One region of the Bacillus sp. KICET-3 genome, then DNA from elsewhere that is predicted to be linked to it. Evidence: riboswitches for the same ligand, from Rfam matches in the RefSeq annotation. Region 1 holds a riboswitch; each other region holds the start of a gene.
The links. A riboswitch is a leader RNA that binds a small molecule or an ion and turns the genes downstream of it on or off. The one in region 1 is predicted to bind thiamine pyrophosphate.
Positions count from the first base shown of each region.

Region 2: another riboswitch for thiamine pyrophosphate. It lies ahead of tenA (thiaminase II); the one in region 1 lies ahead of tenA (thiaminase II).
Region 3: another riboswitch for thiamine pyrophosphate. It lies ahead of thiT (energy-coupled thiamine transporter ThiT); the one in region 1 lies ahead of tenA (thiaminase II).
Region 4: another riboswitch for thiamine pyrophosphate. It lies ahead of thiC (phosphomethylpyrimidine synthase ThiC); the one in region 1 lies ahead of tenA (thiaminase II).

Region 1 is NZ_CP137345.1:4,437,620-4,441,834, forward strand. Features, by position in the region: gene R5H20_RS22615 (ABC transporter ATP-binding protein) at 1-891, opposite strand, end outside; gene R5H20_RS22620 (ECF transporter S component) at 866-1,465, opposite strand; gene tenA (thiaminase II) at 1,462-2,148, opposite strand; TPP riboswitch at 2,256-2,361, opposite strand; gene R5H20_RS22630 (hypothetical protein) at 2,548-2,706, shown strand; gene R5H20_RS22635 (DeoR/GlpR family DNA-binding transcription regulator) at 3,051-3,800, opposite strand; gene lacD (tagatose-bisphosphate aldolase) at 4,053-4,215, opposite strand, start outside.
Region 2 is NZ_CP137345.1:1,372,405-1,376,619, reverse strand. Features, by position in the region: gene R5H20_RS06875 (thiazole synthase) at 1-49, opposite strand, end outside; gene thiS (sulfur carrier protein ThiS) at 52-255, opposite strand; gene thiO (glycine oxidase ThiO) at 252-1,364, opposite strand; gene tenI (thiazole tautomerase TenI) at 1,348-1,965, opposite strand; gene tenA (thiaminase II) at 1,940-2,641, opposite strand; TPP riboswitch at 2,728-2,836, opposite strand; gene R5H20_RS06850 (monovalent cation:proton antiporter family protein) at 2,895-4,215, opposite strand, start outside.
Region 3 is NZ_CP137345.1:3,564,804-3,569,018, forward strand. Features, by position in the region: gene R5H20_RS18240 (GntR family transcriptional regulator) at 445-1,548, opposite strand; TPP riboswitch at 1,712-1,812, shown strand; gene thiT (energy-coupled thiamine transporter ThiT) at 1,921-2,505, shown strand; gene R5H20_RS18250 (class D sortase) at 2,541-3,086, opposite strand; gene R5H20_RS18255 (processed acidic surface protein) at 3,198-4,193, opposite strand.
Region 4 is NZ_CP137345.1:1,009,173-1,013,387, forward strand. Features, by position in the region: gene aroD (type I 3-dehydroquinate dehydratase) at 1-318, shown strand, start outside; gene R5H20_RS05005 (sporulation protein) at 359-1,135, opposite strand; TPP riboswitch at 1,275-1,384, shown strand; gene thiC (phosphomethylpyrimidine synthase ThiC) at 1,529-3,304, shown strand; gene R5H20_RS05015 (ABC transporter ATP-binding protein) at 3,509-4,215, shown strand, end outside.

The DNA of each region.
Region 1 (4,215 bases):
GCCGTCTGCGACGGTTTTTTTGCGATAGCCGATCGCGGCATCTTCAGTGCGGATCAACGGCCCGCTGTCCGGGGTCCCGTTTTTTTCCGACAGCTCTTTTATTTTCAGTTTGGCAGAGAACTTGGCGGCAAGCGGGTGGTTCTCATCTTCAACGACTTCTTCCCATACCGCCGGATAAAGCTTCGGCTGCCAAATGCCGGCCTCTTTCATTTGCCGCTGAAAACGCCGGAGGATATCCTCCGGTATTCCATCACCGATGATTCGGCCGTTTTCGCTTAAAAGGATGACGCGGTCCATCCATTCGATGCAGCCGTCCAATACATGCTCGACAAACACCATCGTCTGCCCGGTTGTTTCAGAGACGTCTTTCAATAGGGCAAATATGTCTTTCCGGCTTGCCGGATCAAGCTGTGCAGTCGGCTCGTCAAAAAACAGCACCTCCGGTTCAAGCGCCAAAAGGCAAGCTAGAGCAAGCCGCTGCTTCATGCCGCCTGACAATGCCTCAATCGGTGTTTTCTTGTCGATATTCAGCCCGACCTGCTCCATGAATGAGGAGATCATCTGATCCATTTCCTCGCGGGGAATACAGCGGTTCTCAAGACTGAAGGCAATTTCTTCATCGACATGAAGCATGCAAAACTGCGAATCCGGATCCTGAAACATCACGCCCGTACTCTTCCTGCGATTTACCTCGCCGCTGACTTCAGCTTCAATGTGATCGGGAATAATGCCGGAAAGCGCCGAAATCAACGTTGATTTTCCGCTTCCGCTCGGCCCGAGAATCAACACTTTCTCCCCTTTATCAATCGATAAGCTCACACGGTCCAAGATCGTTTCTGAACGGTGGTAAAAGCGTACGGAAAGATTACTGCATCCTAGATATGAATTCATTTGATTCATCCTTTTTCCGATGTTCCTTCATCATGTCATACTGGTCAAGAACTCCTGTTTTCGCAAGCGCCCCGACCACCGCTTTGGCAAGCCAGCCGCCCAGGATCATTCCGCTGATGACTTGAATGACAAATGTGAGAATCAGCGTTTGCGTGGTGTAGTAGCCAAAACCGTTTGCCATCAGACTGTAAGCCATGCTGCCACACGCCGCGAGCGCTCCGGAAAGCATGAGTGTAAACAAGTTATAGCGCTTATAGCGAAAGATGGCAAAAGCGATTTCCGCCCCGGCCCCCTGAAACACGCCGATTAACAACGCCGATAACCCGAAATGGCTGCCTGTCAGCAGTTCAACCGACGCCGCTGCCGTCTCGGCAATCAGCGCCGCTCCCGGTTTGCGGATGATATAGGCAACGATCGGGCTGGCAATCACCCATATGCCAAACATAAAGTTTGCCCCCACAGGCCCGACAATCGCCGAGACCGGAATCCACAGCGTAGACCAGCCTAAATAAATGACACCGCAAGCGACCGACAATATAACCGTCATCACCACTTCTTTTATATTCCAGTTCATCGTCTCACCGACTCCATTTCAACCGGCCAGTCTTCAACTGTATAGGCCATCTCCCAAAACTGATATTCGAGCTGGCAGCTTAACAAAAAGAGCTCCTTCATGTTCTCTTTTTCTGTCTGGCGGGCCTCTTTCGCCCATTCATCCAAACGGGCGCAAAATGCCGTCGTGATTGAATCGGTTCTGTCTCCGTAAAAATGGATCCAGTCATAAAATGGATGCGACGGATCAGGCTGCACCTCTTTCAGCAACTTTTTGCCGATTTCCCAATATGTCCACGGACACGGAAGCAAAACGGCTAAAATGTCTCCGAGCGTGCCTTCGTGCGCCGCCGTCAGCATATGACGGATATAATGATGGGCCGATGGTGCAAGGGGATAGCCTTGCAGCTCTTCATATGCCACGCCTGCAACCCGGCAAAGATTGTTGTGAGGATGCACCTCGCTGTTCAATACAAAAGAAATCTGCTGATGGAACAGCTCCATGTCTTCGCGGTTTTGGCATTTGGAAATCGCGATTCCATAGATTTGAACAAAGGAATTCAAATACTCAAAATCCTGTTTAACATAATGGATCAGCTGCTCCTTTTTCAGATCGCCTGACGCCAGGCCTTTTACGAAAGGATGCTGAAAAATTGCTTCAAAGATAGGATCTGCCTCACGGCGAAGTTCTGCTGAAAAACTCATTATCGATAGCCTCCTTCATTCTGATAGGGGAAGGCACAAGGGGGGAAAGCGGCCTCTTATACAAAAAAGCCGCCCCAAAATGGAGCGGCTTGCATGATGAACTCATAAAGAAACCGACTCCACTTCCCTACGCTAGTATGAACTAGATCAGGTTCGAAGGGTCCAAGATCACCTCTTGTCTCAGCCAGCTTTATGGCTCCCCTAGTGGACTTCCTATTACATTAACTTTTACTCTACACATCAATGAACCTCATGTCAACCTTGCTTTCTTTAAGCCTGGGCACATGAAGTTTTAAAGAAGTTTGTGATTTTTGTATAAAAATTATAAATTTTCTGAAACCTTTTGGGCGCTTATCCGTCTAATATATAGAAAACAAATTTTATTTGGAGGGGATCGATATGATGATGTTTATCTTGATTTTGACACTGGCTGTGTATTTGTTCTACTCTTTCAGCAAAGACAACCGCCCGGCAAAGAAAAGCGGCAAAGCTCATCAGAAACTGGTTGTACTTCGGGAACATCCTTTGACTGCCCCTTCCAATGATACCAACTGTTAAATGCCGCTCCAATCTGAGTGTTAAATCGAACTGCACTCCAATCGTTAGAGACCTTCTAAGCGGGAGTGCAGTTTTTTACCGCTAAATTTGAATGTTGAAGGGATTCATGCGACGGTGTCTTGCCATGCGCCATTCATGTATAGATTCGTAGATATCAATATCTCGGAGGGATGCTGCAACAATAGCCTAGAGGTAATCTATCCGTGAAACAGCCGCCATCTTCAATGTTCGCAACCTTATCTCTCGCTCTGCGGAAGAAAACTGTTAAAAAAGGGCGGCTCCGATGATGAGGAAGAGAGTTTTCCATGCTCCTGAGCAAAAAGATGATGATCATCTGTTCGGATTCATTTTATCATTTTGGCATATTTGCTATAATACGCCTCTACATGCGGATTAATATGATTGTCAGTAATAATGCCTGTTATGTCTTTCACATCATAAAAGGTAAAAAAGGCCTCTATGGTAAATTTCGTACTATCAGCAAGGATATAACGTTCAATTGCATTATTTAGCACGATTTGCAAACCATAGCCTTCCTCTTCATTAGCTGTGGTTATATTTGTACCGGAAATCCCATTCGTACCAATAAAAGCCTTTTTTACTTTAATATCAGTTAATAATCTGTTCGCAAAGTACCCATAAAAAGTTCCGGTTTTTTTTCGATAACGACCGCCAGTTAAAATAATATCGATGTTCGGCATGTTTTGAACACGTTGGAACACATTGATCGAATTCGTTACAACATTCACATGCTTATCACCCAAATAATCAAAGATAAAATCACTGGTCGTACCAGAACCGATAAAAACGGTATCATAATCAGAGATCATATCCGCACAAATCTTGCCGATATGTTTTTTCAATTCAACATTAATGTCTCGTTTTTGATGATGCGATAATTCTATGTAATGGGAATCTCTTTTTTTGGCGCCGCCGTGAACACGGACGAGCAGCCCTTCGTTTTCCAACGCTTGCAAATCTCTGCGGATGGTCATTTCTGTTACATCAAGTTGTTTTGCCAGTTCTGCAACTTCCACTGTCTGATTTTTATCCAGCATTGAAAGAATGGCCCGATATCTCTCTTCTTTAATCATTTTGACTCCTTCATTACTGACTTTATTACTTGCAATGTACATAAATTATTTAGCAATGTCAACCTATGGGAATCGCTCGAAGCATTAGGTCTAACGCTTGCTTGTTAGCTCTTGGCAGCTCCTTTAAAATCGTTTGTTTCACCAAATGAATATGTTTTCCCATTAGGCATATTAAATAATTAAAAAGCACATATCCCCTGCAGAGGTTCATGTGCTTTTACCGATCACTATGTTGCACTCATTTTCCCAATCTTAAACTGAGACTCGGGACCACCAAGGCGTCGCTGTTTCTCTTAATACTTTATTCAGGTTGACAATATTTTGGCGGCCTGTCGTTCTAAGCCATGCCGCCGCTTTTTCCTCGCCGGATTCAGCAAATGGCTCAACACCGTTTTTCCATGTGGCCCGTCCGCAC
Region 2 (4,215 bases), 1.6 Mb from region 1:
TTCCAAGCAATAACCTTGATGAAAACTGTTGATCAGCGATTTTTAACATGTTTATCCCCCTCCGACAAAATGAACGATTTCGATGACATCGTTTTCTTCCAGTTTGATTTCTTGATATGTTTCTTTCCCTATAATTTGTCTGTTTCTCTCTACGACGACAACCCGATTTTCCAGCTGATAAGAAGCGAGCAGGTCATAAATCGTTCCCCCGTCATTCTTCCAGTCTATTTTCCGTCCATTCAGCTGAATAATCACTTATGCACAGCCTCCTTCCGCTCCACTTTGAACGCTTCTTCCCAGGCCGGATTGACCGGCCGGCCCACAATCATATCCGTGATCATCTCACCGGTTGCTGGCGCCAGGAGGATGCCGTTTCTGAAATGGCCCGCCGCAAACAAAACGCTGCCATTTTCAGGGTGCCGGCCAATATACGGATTGCCGTCCTCTGTTTCAGGCCTTAACCCGGCCCAGCATTGATCGATTTTCATGCCGCCGATCTCGGGCAGCATCATTTTCGCCTTTTTGACCACCGCTTCGATTCCGTTCAGGTCAGGCTTGTCATTCCAGTCTCCGTGTTTCATTGTGGCGCCGATGACAAGCTTTCCGCTGCGGCGCGGAACAATGTAGCAATGATCATGGTAAAGCGTTCTTGTTAAAGGAATGGTGTCATTCCAAACAGACAGACACTCGCCTTTTACCGGATAAAAGCTTTTGTTTAAACCGAGCTGCTTAAAAAAGACGCCGCTCCACACACCGCTTGCGATTGCCGCGTGCTCCGCCTCAACGGCGCCTGAAGCCGTCATTATGCGCACTCCGCCCCCTGATGCCGCTTCGACTGATAAAACAGGGGCATGCTCAAAGATATCCGCGCCAAACAGCTTTGCCCCTTTGGCGAAAGCCCTGCAAACAGAAAGAGGCTCAACATGAACATCATCCCGGATAAAATTCGCGCCGATGATTCCTTTGGCGGCATGCGGCTCTTTTTCAAATACTTCTTCGGCCGTCAGCCATTCAGCCGAATCGAGCTCAGCCATTGCCGCAAGACGCACCCGGTCGCTTTCAGTAAAGGCGAGTTTTAATATTCCCCCGTCATGCCGGTTGATGTCGATGCCGCTTATTTTTTTCAATTCAGGGGCCAGCCGCTTATACGCCGACTGGCTGGCTCTCGCAAACTCGAAAAATGTGCCCGGTTTATCGCATTCGGCATGGGCGCCGAGCATTCCGGCAGCCGCCCGGGTCGCTTTCTTCCCGATTTCTCCGCTTTCAAACACCGCTGTTTGTTTTCCCGCTTTCGCAAGATGATAGGCAATCGACGCACCGATGATTCCTCCGCCGATGATGATCGTTTCATAGCGCTTTTTCATATAGATCTCCCTTCACAAGACATGCAAGTCGTTCAGCCGCTTCAGCAGGCCGGTCTTTTGAAAAAATCCCGGACATCACGGCGATGCCGTCAGGGTTGGCCTGCTTTACCTCTGGAAGGCGATGTTCGGTTATTCCCCCGATGGCAATGACGGGGATGGCGACAGCTTTTTTGATCTCCTTCAGGCTGCCGGTTCCCCTCTCTGACAGCCCCTTTTTGCTGTCTGTTTGAAAAATATGGCCGAACAGTACGTAATCCGCTCCTTCTTTCTCAGCCTGCACCGCCTCTTCAACAGAGTGTACGGACTTTCCGATTTTCAAATGCGGGAAACGATTTCTTACACATTTAACCGAAAAACCGTGGGAAGGCAGCTGGACGCGGTGTATATTGTGAAACAAGGCGACATCCACCCTGTCATTGATGATGAGCTTCCGTTTATCGACTCCGCCTGCCAGCAGGCGTTCAATTAATTCAGACAATTCATGGACCGTTTTTGACCTCTCTCTGATATGGATGAAGTCGGCTATGTCCTTTATCGATATGATGCTGGCTGCAAGCTCCTCCAAAGTGTGCCGGTTATCGGTGATCGCGTGAAGTCTCAAGCTGTTCCACCCCGCCTTTTGACCAGCCCTCTTTTTTATGCGCCATATTCCAAAATTGGTATTCATAATAGCTTGAAATGACGAAGTTTTCCTTCATTTTCGCACGGATGCCGGCAGTGCTTTTTTCAGCCAGTTCGTCAAAACGATTGACCTGTTCGATCACCAGTTCTTTGAACCAGTCTCCTCCGTATGTCGCAATCCACTCCTTGTAAATGTCATTCTCAGGGCTGCACGTTTTCAGCGTTTCCCCGACATCATAGTAAAGCCAGTAACAAGGAAGCAAAGCGGCGAGTATTTCCGCAAAATTCCCGCTCATCACAGAACGATACATGTGGGATGTATACGCATATGCAGTGGGCGACGGCTTGAACGCATTCTTTTCCTCTTCCGTAATCCCCAATAATTCGGTGAATTTTCTGTGCAGGGAAAGCTCTGCTTCATAAGTTCCGTTTGCATGCTCCGCCATCCGGCTCGTTGTATACAGATCATCCGCATACGCCGCGGCGAAGGATTGAACCTTGGCAAAATGGGTCAAATAATAGGAATCCTGGAGAACATAGTATTTAAAGCAGTCGACCGGCAAAGAGCCGTCTCCAATTCCTTGGATAAACGGATGGACAAAGCTGCCCTCCCACCATTCTGCAGCGCTTTTCCGGCATTCTTCTGAAAACTTCATTTCGAGGCTCCTCCTTCAATTCAGAAAATGAAAAAACCACTTTCCCCGCAGGAAAAGTGGTTTGGAATTTGCATATAACAACCATATCAAATACCTTGCCACTTCCCTACGCAGGTTTGAACCTGTTCAGGTTATGAGGGTCTAAAAGTCACACTTTTATCTCAGCCCTTATCAAGGACTCCCCTAGTGGAAAACATTTCTTTTTCATTCAGTTATACTTTTATCTTAACACGAAATAGAAAATGGTCAAGCATCAGTCTTCAAGCGTTTTTTTCAATTCCGCGATATATTCGCGCGAACCCGTGGCGATCAGCCTGTCACCCATTTGCAGCCTTGTATCGCCGTGGGGAACCAGGCTGTCAACATCCCGGAAAATCCGGACGAAAATGACATCCCCCGTAAACGGGAACTCCCTTAGCAGCACTCCGTCAAACCTCTCATTGTTCATATTGATCTGGTACAATGATGCATCCTGATTCGCCAAAAGCTTCATGACACCCGGAGCCTCAATTAGTGCGCGAAGCATTGTTTTCGTTGATAACAGGATGGAGAATGTATCAATTCCGTTTTCTTTCAATTCGGACTCGGCTGCAGGCGAACCAGCGCTCGCAATGATTCTTTCGACGTTTTGCTCTTTGGCAAACAGCGCGATTCCGGTATTCCGCTCTTCATTGCCCGTCGCTACAACAAGAATGTCCGTCTCAAAAACGCCGTATGATTCAAGTGTTCCGAACTCATAGTCAGGCAAAACCTCCACATCAAAAACGGACTCTGACAGTTTTTCCTCTTTCTTTTCCTGATGCACATGCAGAATTCTGACATGGTATTCTTCAGGAGAAAGCTCAAGTGTAACCGGCAGCGTCATTTGGTTGGCGCCGATAAAGGTGATCGTTTTTTGCTCTTTGTCCTTTTGCGCTTTCGGCATTAACTTTTTGAAGCCGATCGGGGTAATGATGCTGGTGATCACGGCCACAAGAATAAGCGCGCCCGACATTTGCGCGTCTATGACACCGATCCGTTCGCCGATCGTAGTCGCGGCAATAACGAGAGACAATGTTGACGTCAGCAAAAATCCTGAAGCCAGCACGGTTTTTGTATCATACCACTTCTTCAAAAACAGCCCGGGAACGACCTTGCTGATCAAAAGCGCCACAAATAACAGCGGGATCATGATTAATATTTTCGGGTTTTCAAATAATGACCAAATGTCAAGCTTGACTCCCGTCATCACGAAAAAGATCGGAATCAAAAAGCCGTAGCCGAATGAATCAAGCTGCTGGACCAGTTCTTTATTCGGAGAAAGCAGTGACACGAGAACACCGGCCAGAAATGCGCCGAGGATATTTTCCGCGCCCAGCGATTCCGAAAGCGCCACAAGCACGATGATCAAGGTAAAAATCGCCCTTGTGCCGATTTGAATCGTTCCTTTTGACATGACTTCAATAAACGAGCGGTTTTTAAACACTCTCCCGAAAAGATAAAGAACGACACCTGCGGCAAACAATATGATCAACAGCCACATATTGCTGCTTTCGTCTCCATATATCGAGGCAAAGACCGCCAACAGAATCATT
Region 3 (4,215 bases), 870 kb from region 1:
AGCTGTCTTTTTAGGGACGAACATTACTATATCATCTATTTTCATTTCGCACAATAGTTTTTTTGAAAAAATAATACTCAAGTTTAATCAGGCATTCATTGAGTCTGCTTTTGTGAAGTCCCTGCCGTTCGACTTACCGCTCTTTCCTATGGTTCCATGATTTACGTATGAATTTCAGGGTGCAGAAGTAACGTTGTCGGCTGTTTTAAAGAATGGACTGTCAGAAAGATTTCCGGTAAAGCTTTGGCGAAAGATAAAACCGCAAGAAAAATTATATGTCAACAATTCATTATTAATGTTTCTCCCCGTCACTTTTTTATTTATATTATCGTGAAGCTCCATATTTATACGATGGAAAAAAGATCACCGTCAAGATGATCAACCTCAAGACAGTGATCCAGCCTCTTCTTATTGACTTGTCGCAGAGTTTTACCAACTATAAATTCAGCTCTTTTTTACATTCGCGGTCGATTGTCTGACAACGAGCTCCGGTTTGTACACGGTGGAATGTTCCAGCTGATCCGTGTTTCGCCCTTCCACTTTTGCGATCATCCATTTGGCTGCTTCAATTCCCATTTGCATCTTCGGATGGGTCACTGACGTCAGCTTCACCTCCGACGCCTGGCTTAAATGTGAATCATCATAGCCGACGATTGAAATGTCTTCAGGAACTTTCAAACCGAATTCCCTGATCACGTCAAGCACCAATAGAGCAATTTGATCATTATAGCAAAAGATGGCGGTCGGACGCTCGGAAGAAGACAGACGTTTTCTGACTTCAGAAACCGTCTTTTCTTCTTTGTTCTCTGTCGTATAGGTGACGACCATGTCCGGATAAAAAGACAGACCGTTTTCTCTAAAGGCGCGGATAAATCCTTTCATCCTGTTGACGCCCTGCATGTCATCCTGTTTAAAAAGTCCGAAGACCTTTTCATGGCCGAGCTTGATTAAATGGTCAGTCGCGATAAAACCGCCGTATTCATCATCCAAAATAAAATGGGGCGGGTTCAATTCCTGGTAGAACTGATTGATCATCAGGTAGGGGATGTGATGCTGCTCCAGCGTCAGATAGTAATTTAAATTGGGATTGAAGCTTCCAGTTTTCGTCGGTTCAACGATCAATCCGTCAATGTCTTTTTCAAGCATGTTGACAAGACACTGCTTTTCTTTTTCAATGTCATTATTCGTGCTCGCTACGATCAGTGTGTAGCCCTCGCTCGACAACGTCGATTCGATCCCTCTTATAATGTAGGGAAAAATGTAATCGGACAGGTATGTCGTGATGACGCCGATCATTTTATGTCTTTCCTTTCCTTTTTCAGAAGGCCTAAGACGGTGCGAGCAATATGTCCCGGACCCCTGTTCCCTGTACAGAAGACCTTCATGAACCAAATCGCCTATCGCCTGCCGGATTGTATGTCTGCTGACATCAAAAATCTTCATCAATTCATTTTCCGAATGAATTTTTTCTCCAGGCTTAACCTTTCCCTCATATATCCATGATTTAATTTGGTTTTTGACCATGCTGTATTTTGTATGCTCGCTCATCAGATCAACCCTTTACTGCAACTTGTACGTACGAATAAATTCTATTATAAAGGAAAAGCCGATCACATTGCTACATATTGGAGAAATTAAGCAAAAAATTTTGAAAAATAAGCTTGTCGTCCGTTTTATTTTTTAGTATAGTAGAATATAACTAAATAACATTGATGACCACAAGGGGAGCCTTCAGGCTGAGAGTGAACGAATCGTTCTGACCCTTTGAACCTGTTAGTTAACGCTGGCGTAGGGATGTGGCAAAGTCATACTTATTGCATCCAAAGCAGTGCGTGGAAACTTTCCTACTCCTTCCCCGCATTGCTTTTTTATTGGGAAAGAAGTCCAGTATCCCTTTGTTCATCAAAAGTGAGGGTTACCATGAATCAATCAAAACAACTTGTCCAGCTGATTGAAATTGCAATCATGACAGGAATCGCGATCATATTGGACTTGGCTTCAGGCATGTTTTTAAAAATGCCGCAGGGCGGCTCAATCGCCGTCATGATGATACCGATCTTTTTGATTTCTTTCAGATGGGGGCTGAAGGCCGGGCTTACTACCGGATTTTTGGCCGGATTACTCCAGTTTGTCACCGGGGGCCTTTACGTGGTTCACCCCATTCAATTTCTTCTCGATTATTTTGTCGCACCAACGGCCGCCGGAATCGGAGGTTTATTCGCCGGACCGATCAGACATGCATCAGCGGCTGAAAAAAAAGGAAAGCTTGTGTCATACGTTACGCTCGCCGTCCTTCTTGGAAGCGGGTTGAAGTATTTCGCCCATGTTATCAGCGGCGCGGTCTTTTTCGCAAATTATACGCCTAAAGGAACGCCGGTTTGGATTTATACTTTAACGTATAATGGCACATATATGCTTCCATCCTTCATCATTTGCACAATCGTGCTGTGCCTGTTGCTGCTGACGGCGCCAAGGCTTCTGGGGCAGGGCGTCAATACAAGATAAAAAAACAGCGGACACCTTTTTAGGTTCCGCTGTTTTTACGTTTTTATTAAATCGGCAACCAATACATAACGCTCAGGGGCAGAACCGATGAAGTCAAAGGGATAGCATGTGGAAACAGTCAGTGTGGCTCTCGGCTTTGGAACGATGACGGTCCTGTCATCCGCATCCACGATCCGCACCTTTTTCACTCGATATGTAAAAGTTCCATAGGAAGCTTTTACAATGAGCTTATCCCCCTTGCCGACTTCGCCGAGCTTCCTAAAAACGGTGTCGCGATGTCCTGATAAAACCGAGTTGTCATCTTCGCCAGGCAGCACGGATCCGGCAAAATGGCCGACTCCTTTTTGCAGCTCATCTTCGTCTGTTCCATGGTAAATCGGAATCCTTGCATTGATTTTCGGAATGACCAGGTCGCCGATTTTTTCACCGCTTTCAAATGTCCGCTCAATCGCTGTTTTTTGCTTTTTTTCAGCATGAACAGCCGGCTTTTCTTCTTTCAGCTGCTGAGATGAAGCAAGGGCGCGGCCCTGTAAAAGCTTAGACACATTGACTGCTGCGACATACAGTCCTCCCGTGATCATCGCAATGGCAAAAAGCCATACAATCCTTTTTTTAAGAGACGCTTTCATATCCATTCACCTCTTCTCAAAAACGCCCATTCCAAATCGGTTTAGAATGGGCAGTTTCTTTGCTTATGCCGTTTTGCGAACCCTTCTAAGCAGAAAAAATCCGCCAAGCATCAGCGCAAAGCCAAAAATGGACCATTCGGCATAGTGACCGGCGGTTTTTGGAAGCTTAGCCCCTTTCACCGTCTTTTTCACACGATGCGTTTTTGCCTCGTGTGTAACGGCGTTTTTGGTCTGCTTCACTTTTGTTCCGGTTTGGTGAAGCAAATCTGATCCAATCATGTCAGGCGTAAACAAAGCGTCCAGTACGAAATTTCCTGCAAGATCGTACACTTCAACAAGAAGACTTGCCCCTTTCAGCTCATCCGCGCTGACAAGCGTCGTCAAAGATACTTCTTTTTTCTTTCCGTCTTTGACAAGATAATATTTCGTTTTTACCTCAAGCGTTTGCTGAAGATCATGTAATATAGAAAGGATTTGGGCGATATCTTTTGGTTTCAGCTCTTTTACCGTCTCAAAATCGGCAACTGCTTCAAGCCGCTCTCCGATCTCCATCAACTCAAATTCAAGATTCGGATTTTTTTCACGGACTTTGCGAAGGTGTGCTGTAAGCGCCTCCCATTCCTGATCATCTATGCCAAGCTCCTGAAACGGATTTTTGATTTCCACGCTTCCTTCATCATATGTAATTGAAAAAAGCGCATCATCCAATTCATATTCGAACATGAAAACATCGAGGATGTTTTGTCCATTTTCCATATAGCCATTGTCAACGAGAAGAGCGACCGCTTCTTTTTCACTTAAGCCGTAGCTTTTTAAATACGAAGCAAGCCGTTTTTGATTGAGTCTCTCTCCTAAAAAATCCCTCAACTCTTCAGTTGACTCAAAATCTTTCAGACTTTCATCATATGTATCTTGTAAATAGGCATCCAATTCTTTTTCTGTCATTCCTATTTCCTGAAGATACCCGCTCAGCTCAGATTGTTTCGGAGCTGCGAAAGCCTCTGCTGCCGGCACTAATAAGAACGCGCAGATCAACAGCGGCATCATCCTTTTCTTCATGATCAATGACCCCCTAAATTTA
Region 4 (4,215 bases), 1.2 Mb from region 1:
ACGCCGCCAGTGGAAGAAATCATTGCCCGCTTGCGCAAAGCCCAGGAATTAGGCGCTGATTTGCCCAAGATTGCGGTGATGCCTGAAACACCGGCTGATGTGCTGACATTGCTTGAGGCGACTCATACGATGAATGAACGCTATGCGGAGCGGCCGATTATTACGATGTCAATGGCCGGGACAGGTGTGATCAGCCGGCTGGCCGGAGAGGTGTTTGGTTCGGCGATGACGTTTGGCGTAGCCGAAAAGGCATCTGCACCAGGCCAAATCGCGGCGGCGGAGCTCAAGCAGATACTTGGCATTTTGCATCGCAATTGATAAATAGACAAAGGAGCCGTTCCAGCGGCTCCTTTTCCGTTTATCCGGCATTTTGCTCAATAATTGCCTGAAGCGATTGTTTCAGCGCTTCTGCATCTTTCAGCTCTGCTTCGTCAAACCGGACGCGGGCGAGCCTTTCGCCTTCATTATACATTTCTTCCAGCCAGCCTCTTAAACCTCTTGCGCGGCGGTCTGCCTCGATCATCATCTCCAGGCCGCTGTCATCTAAAAGAAAAACGAGCTCTAATTCGTCAAACAGGCGGCGGTAATGTTGTGCCACCGGAACAAATTCGAATTCCTGCACGAACGGCAGCCGCTGTTTGAAGTATGGCGCATGTTCACAGTCTGCTTCACGAAGCCGGAATCCGAGTTCTTCGACGGCTTTCAGCACAGCATCGATCCACGGGTGCGGTTTGACGATGATCGGGTCGTTATCCGATTTATCTATTCCCCCTTGAATATCGAGATCTGTAAATAAGAAAACGCCAGCTGCTTTCATCGATATCGGCGTATCAAGCGGCAGGTTGAATGAAAAAGAAAAATGCCGCTCCTCCCCGGGGCTGATTGTGAACGCTTCTGTTACGCGGTGGGATTTGATGGTGGCGGTTTTCCATTCCTTTTTATCATCTTTTACAACGGCATATTTCGCACTCAGCAATACTTCGATATACCTGATCTGCTGTTCGACATTGCCGCCTTTTACAGAAACGGTTCCTCTGATTTCCTCTCCCGGCAGGTAGGCATCTTTCTCCAAAACCGTATCGACCTTTGCCGACCCGATGCCCGCGCTAGCCGCAAGCTTTTTAAAAAATGACATATATTGATCTTCTCCTTCTGTTGAAATAAAGGCAATGTTTATACGCGTTTGATCGCTAAAAGGATTCATTTATTTCTGAATCGTTTTAACTTTCTCTTTTCATCGCTAAATCGATATGTTACCATAAAAACGAATTTAATAGCTTTACTAGGGGTGCCCTGTTTGGGCTGAGAGAGAAACAAGCGCGTTTCTTAACCCTTTGGACCTGATCTGGTTCGTACCAGCGTGGGGAAGTAAAAAAGGTGTTTGCAGAGACCGGGCGATGTATTGCGGCCATCTGCGGATATTTTACTGACTGTAAACCAGGTTCATGAACATGTGCCTGGTTTTTTTGTGCTGGTGCTGTTCTGGAGTTTCGTCCTGATCATTTTAAAAGAGGGGAAGGATCAAAACATGAAACATGAGTCAGTACAGCAAGCAAACATCTCGATTATGTCAAGCTTTTCAGGAAGCCGGAAGGTATATGTCGAGGGATCGCGGCCAGACATTCGAGTGCCGATGCGGGAAATCGCCCTGAGCCCTACGACGGGATCATTCGGCGAAGAAGAAAACGAGCCCGTCCGCGTGTATGACACGAGCGGCCCTTATACGGATGCAAATGAAACAGTCGATATTCATAAAGGGCTGAAGCCTTTGCGGGCGGATTGGATCAAAGAGCGCGGAGATACCGAGGAATACGAGGGCAGAGAAATCAAGCCTGAAGATAACGGCTATAAAAAACAGCATCAGGCGAATCACAGCTACCCGTGGCTAAAAAGAAAACCGCTTCGCGCCAAGCCAGGAAAAAATGTCACTCAGCTTCATTATGCGAGAAAGGGAATCATCACGCCTGAAATGGAATTCATCGCGATTCGCGAGCATGTTTCTCCTGAATTTGTCCGTGATGAGGTGGCAAGCGGGCGGGCGATCATCCCGTCAAATATCAACCATCCGGAAGGCGAGCCGATGATCATCGGCCGGAATTTCCACGTGAAAATCAATGCGAACATCGGAAATTCAGCCGTCACTTCTTCGATTGAAGAGGAAGTGGAAAAAATGACCTGGGCGATCCGCTGGGGAGCGGACACCATGATGGATCTGTCCACCGGAAAGGAGATCCACACAACAAGGGAATGGATCATCCGCAACTGTCCGGTGCCTGTCGGAACTGTGCCGATTTATCAGGCGCTTGAAAAAGTAAACGGGGTCGCTGAAGATTTGACATGGGAGATTTACCGCGACACATTGATTGAACAGGCTGAGCAAGGCGTCGATTATTTTACGATTCATGCCGGCGTCCTTCTCCGGTATGTGCCGTTGACAGCAAAACGCGTCACCGGAATCGTATCCCGGGGCGGGGCGATCATGGCGCAGTGGTGTTTGGCGCATCATGAAGAAAGCTTTCTTTATACACATTTTGAAGAAATATGCGAAATTATGAAAACCTACGATATCGCTTTTTCATTAGGAGACGGTCTTCGTCCCGGTTCGATTGCGGATGCGAATGATGAAGCGCAATTTGCTGAATTGGAAACGCTTGGCGAGCTGACGGAAATCGCCTGGAAGCATGACGTTCAGGTGATGATTGAAGGACCGGGGCATGTGCCGATGCACAAAATCAAAGAAAACGTCGATAAACAAATGGAGATTTGCAAAGAAGCCCCGTTCTATACATTGGGGCCGCTGACAACCGATATCGCCCCGGGCTATGATCATATTACTTCAGCGATCGGAGCGGCGATGATCGGCTGGTACGGAACGGCAATGCTTTGCTATGTGACGCCGAAAGAACATCTTGGACTGCCGAATAAAGACGATGTCCGCGAAGGTGTGATTACATATAAAATCGCGGCTCATGCGGCAGATCTCGCCAAAGGCCACCCCGGCGCGCAAATCCGCGATGATGCGCTGTCAAAGGCGCGCTTTGAATTCCGCTGGCGCGACCAGTTTAACCTCTCGCTTGATCCGGAACGAGCGCTTGAATACCATGATGAAACCTTGCCGGCCGAGGGTGCGAAAACGGCGCATTTTTGTTCAATGTGCGGGCCGAAGTTTTGCAGTATGAGAATTTCTCAGGACATTCGGGATTACGCCAAAGAAAACAATCTTGATGAAAAAGCGGCAATTGAAAAAGGAATGGAAGAGAAAGCAAAGGAATTTAAACAAGCAGGCAGCAAAATTTACAATTAAATACAAGCAATACGGCAGATGAAAGGGGAACCTTTCATCTGTTTTTTTATAAAATAGGGTTGACAGGTCGGAATTATATGAATTAGTATGTTATGTAATATTTCGGAACATTCCATCAGCGCTGATCGGTCAACCGAAGGCTCTTATCTCATTTGGGATATGAGCTTTTTTATTTTCAAATTGACAAAGAAAGCGGGGAACAAGATGTCTTTATCAATCCGAGTGAACGAAAAAGCGTTTGTAAACGGCGGCCGCAAAGCCAACGTTCTTCAAGATGTGAAGCTTTCGGTTGAAAACGGCGAATTTCTTACCGTCATTGGACCAAGCGGCTGTGGAAAAAGTACGCTGCTGAAAATCATCGCCGGCTTGGATGGGGATTATGACGGGCGCATCAGCATGAACGGCAGAGAAATAAAAGCGCCCGGGATTCAGCAAGGCTTTATCTTTCAAGAGCACCGGCTTTTTCCCTGGATGACGGTTGAGCAAAATATCGCCGCGGATTTAAGCCTCAAAGAACAGGCCATCCGTAAAAAAGTCGATGAATTGATTGAAACGGTCCGCCTGAAAGGCGCGGAGAAATTGTATCCGCGTGAGCTGTCCGGCGGAATGTCGCAAAGGGTCGCGATCGCCAGAGCATTGCTGAGGGAGCCGGACATTCTCTTGCTTGATGAGCCCTTTGGCGCCTTGGACGCTTTTACGAGAAAGCATCTTCAGGATGTACTGACAGAGATATGGAGAGAGAAGAACATGACGATGATCCTGGTGACCCATGACATTGACGAGTCTGTGTATTTAGCCAACCGGATTGCGGTTCTCACGGCAAAGCCGGGAAAAATCCACAAAGTGATTCCGGTTGACTTGCCTTTTCCTCGCAGCAGAACATCACCCGTTTTTCAGTCCATCAGACAAAG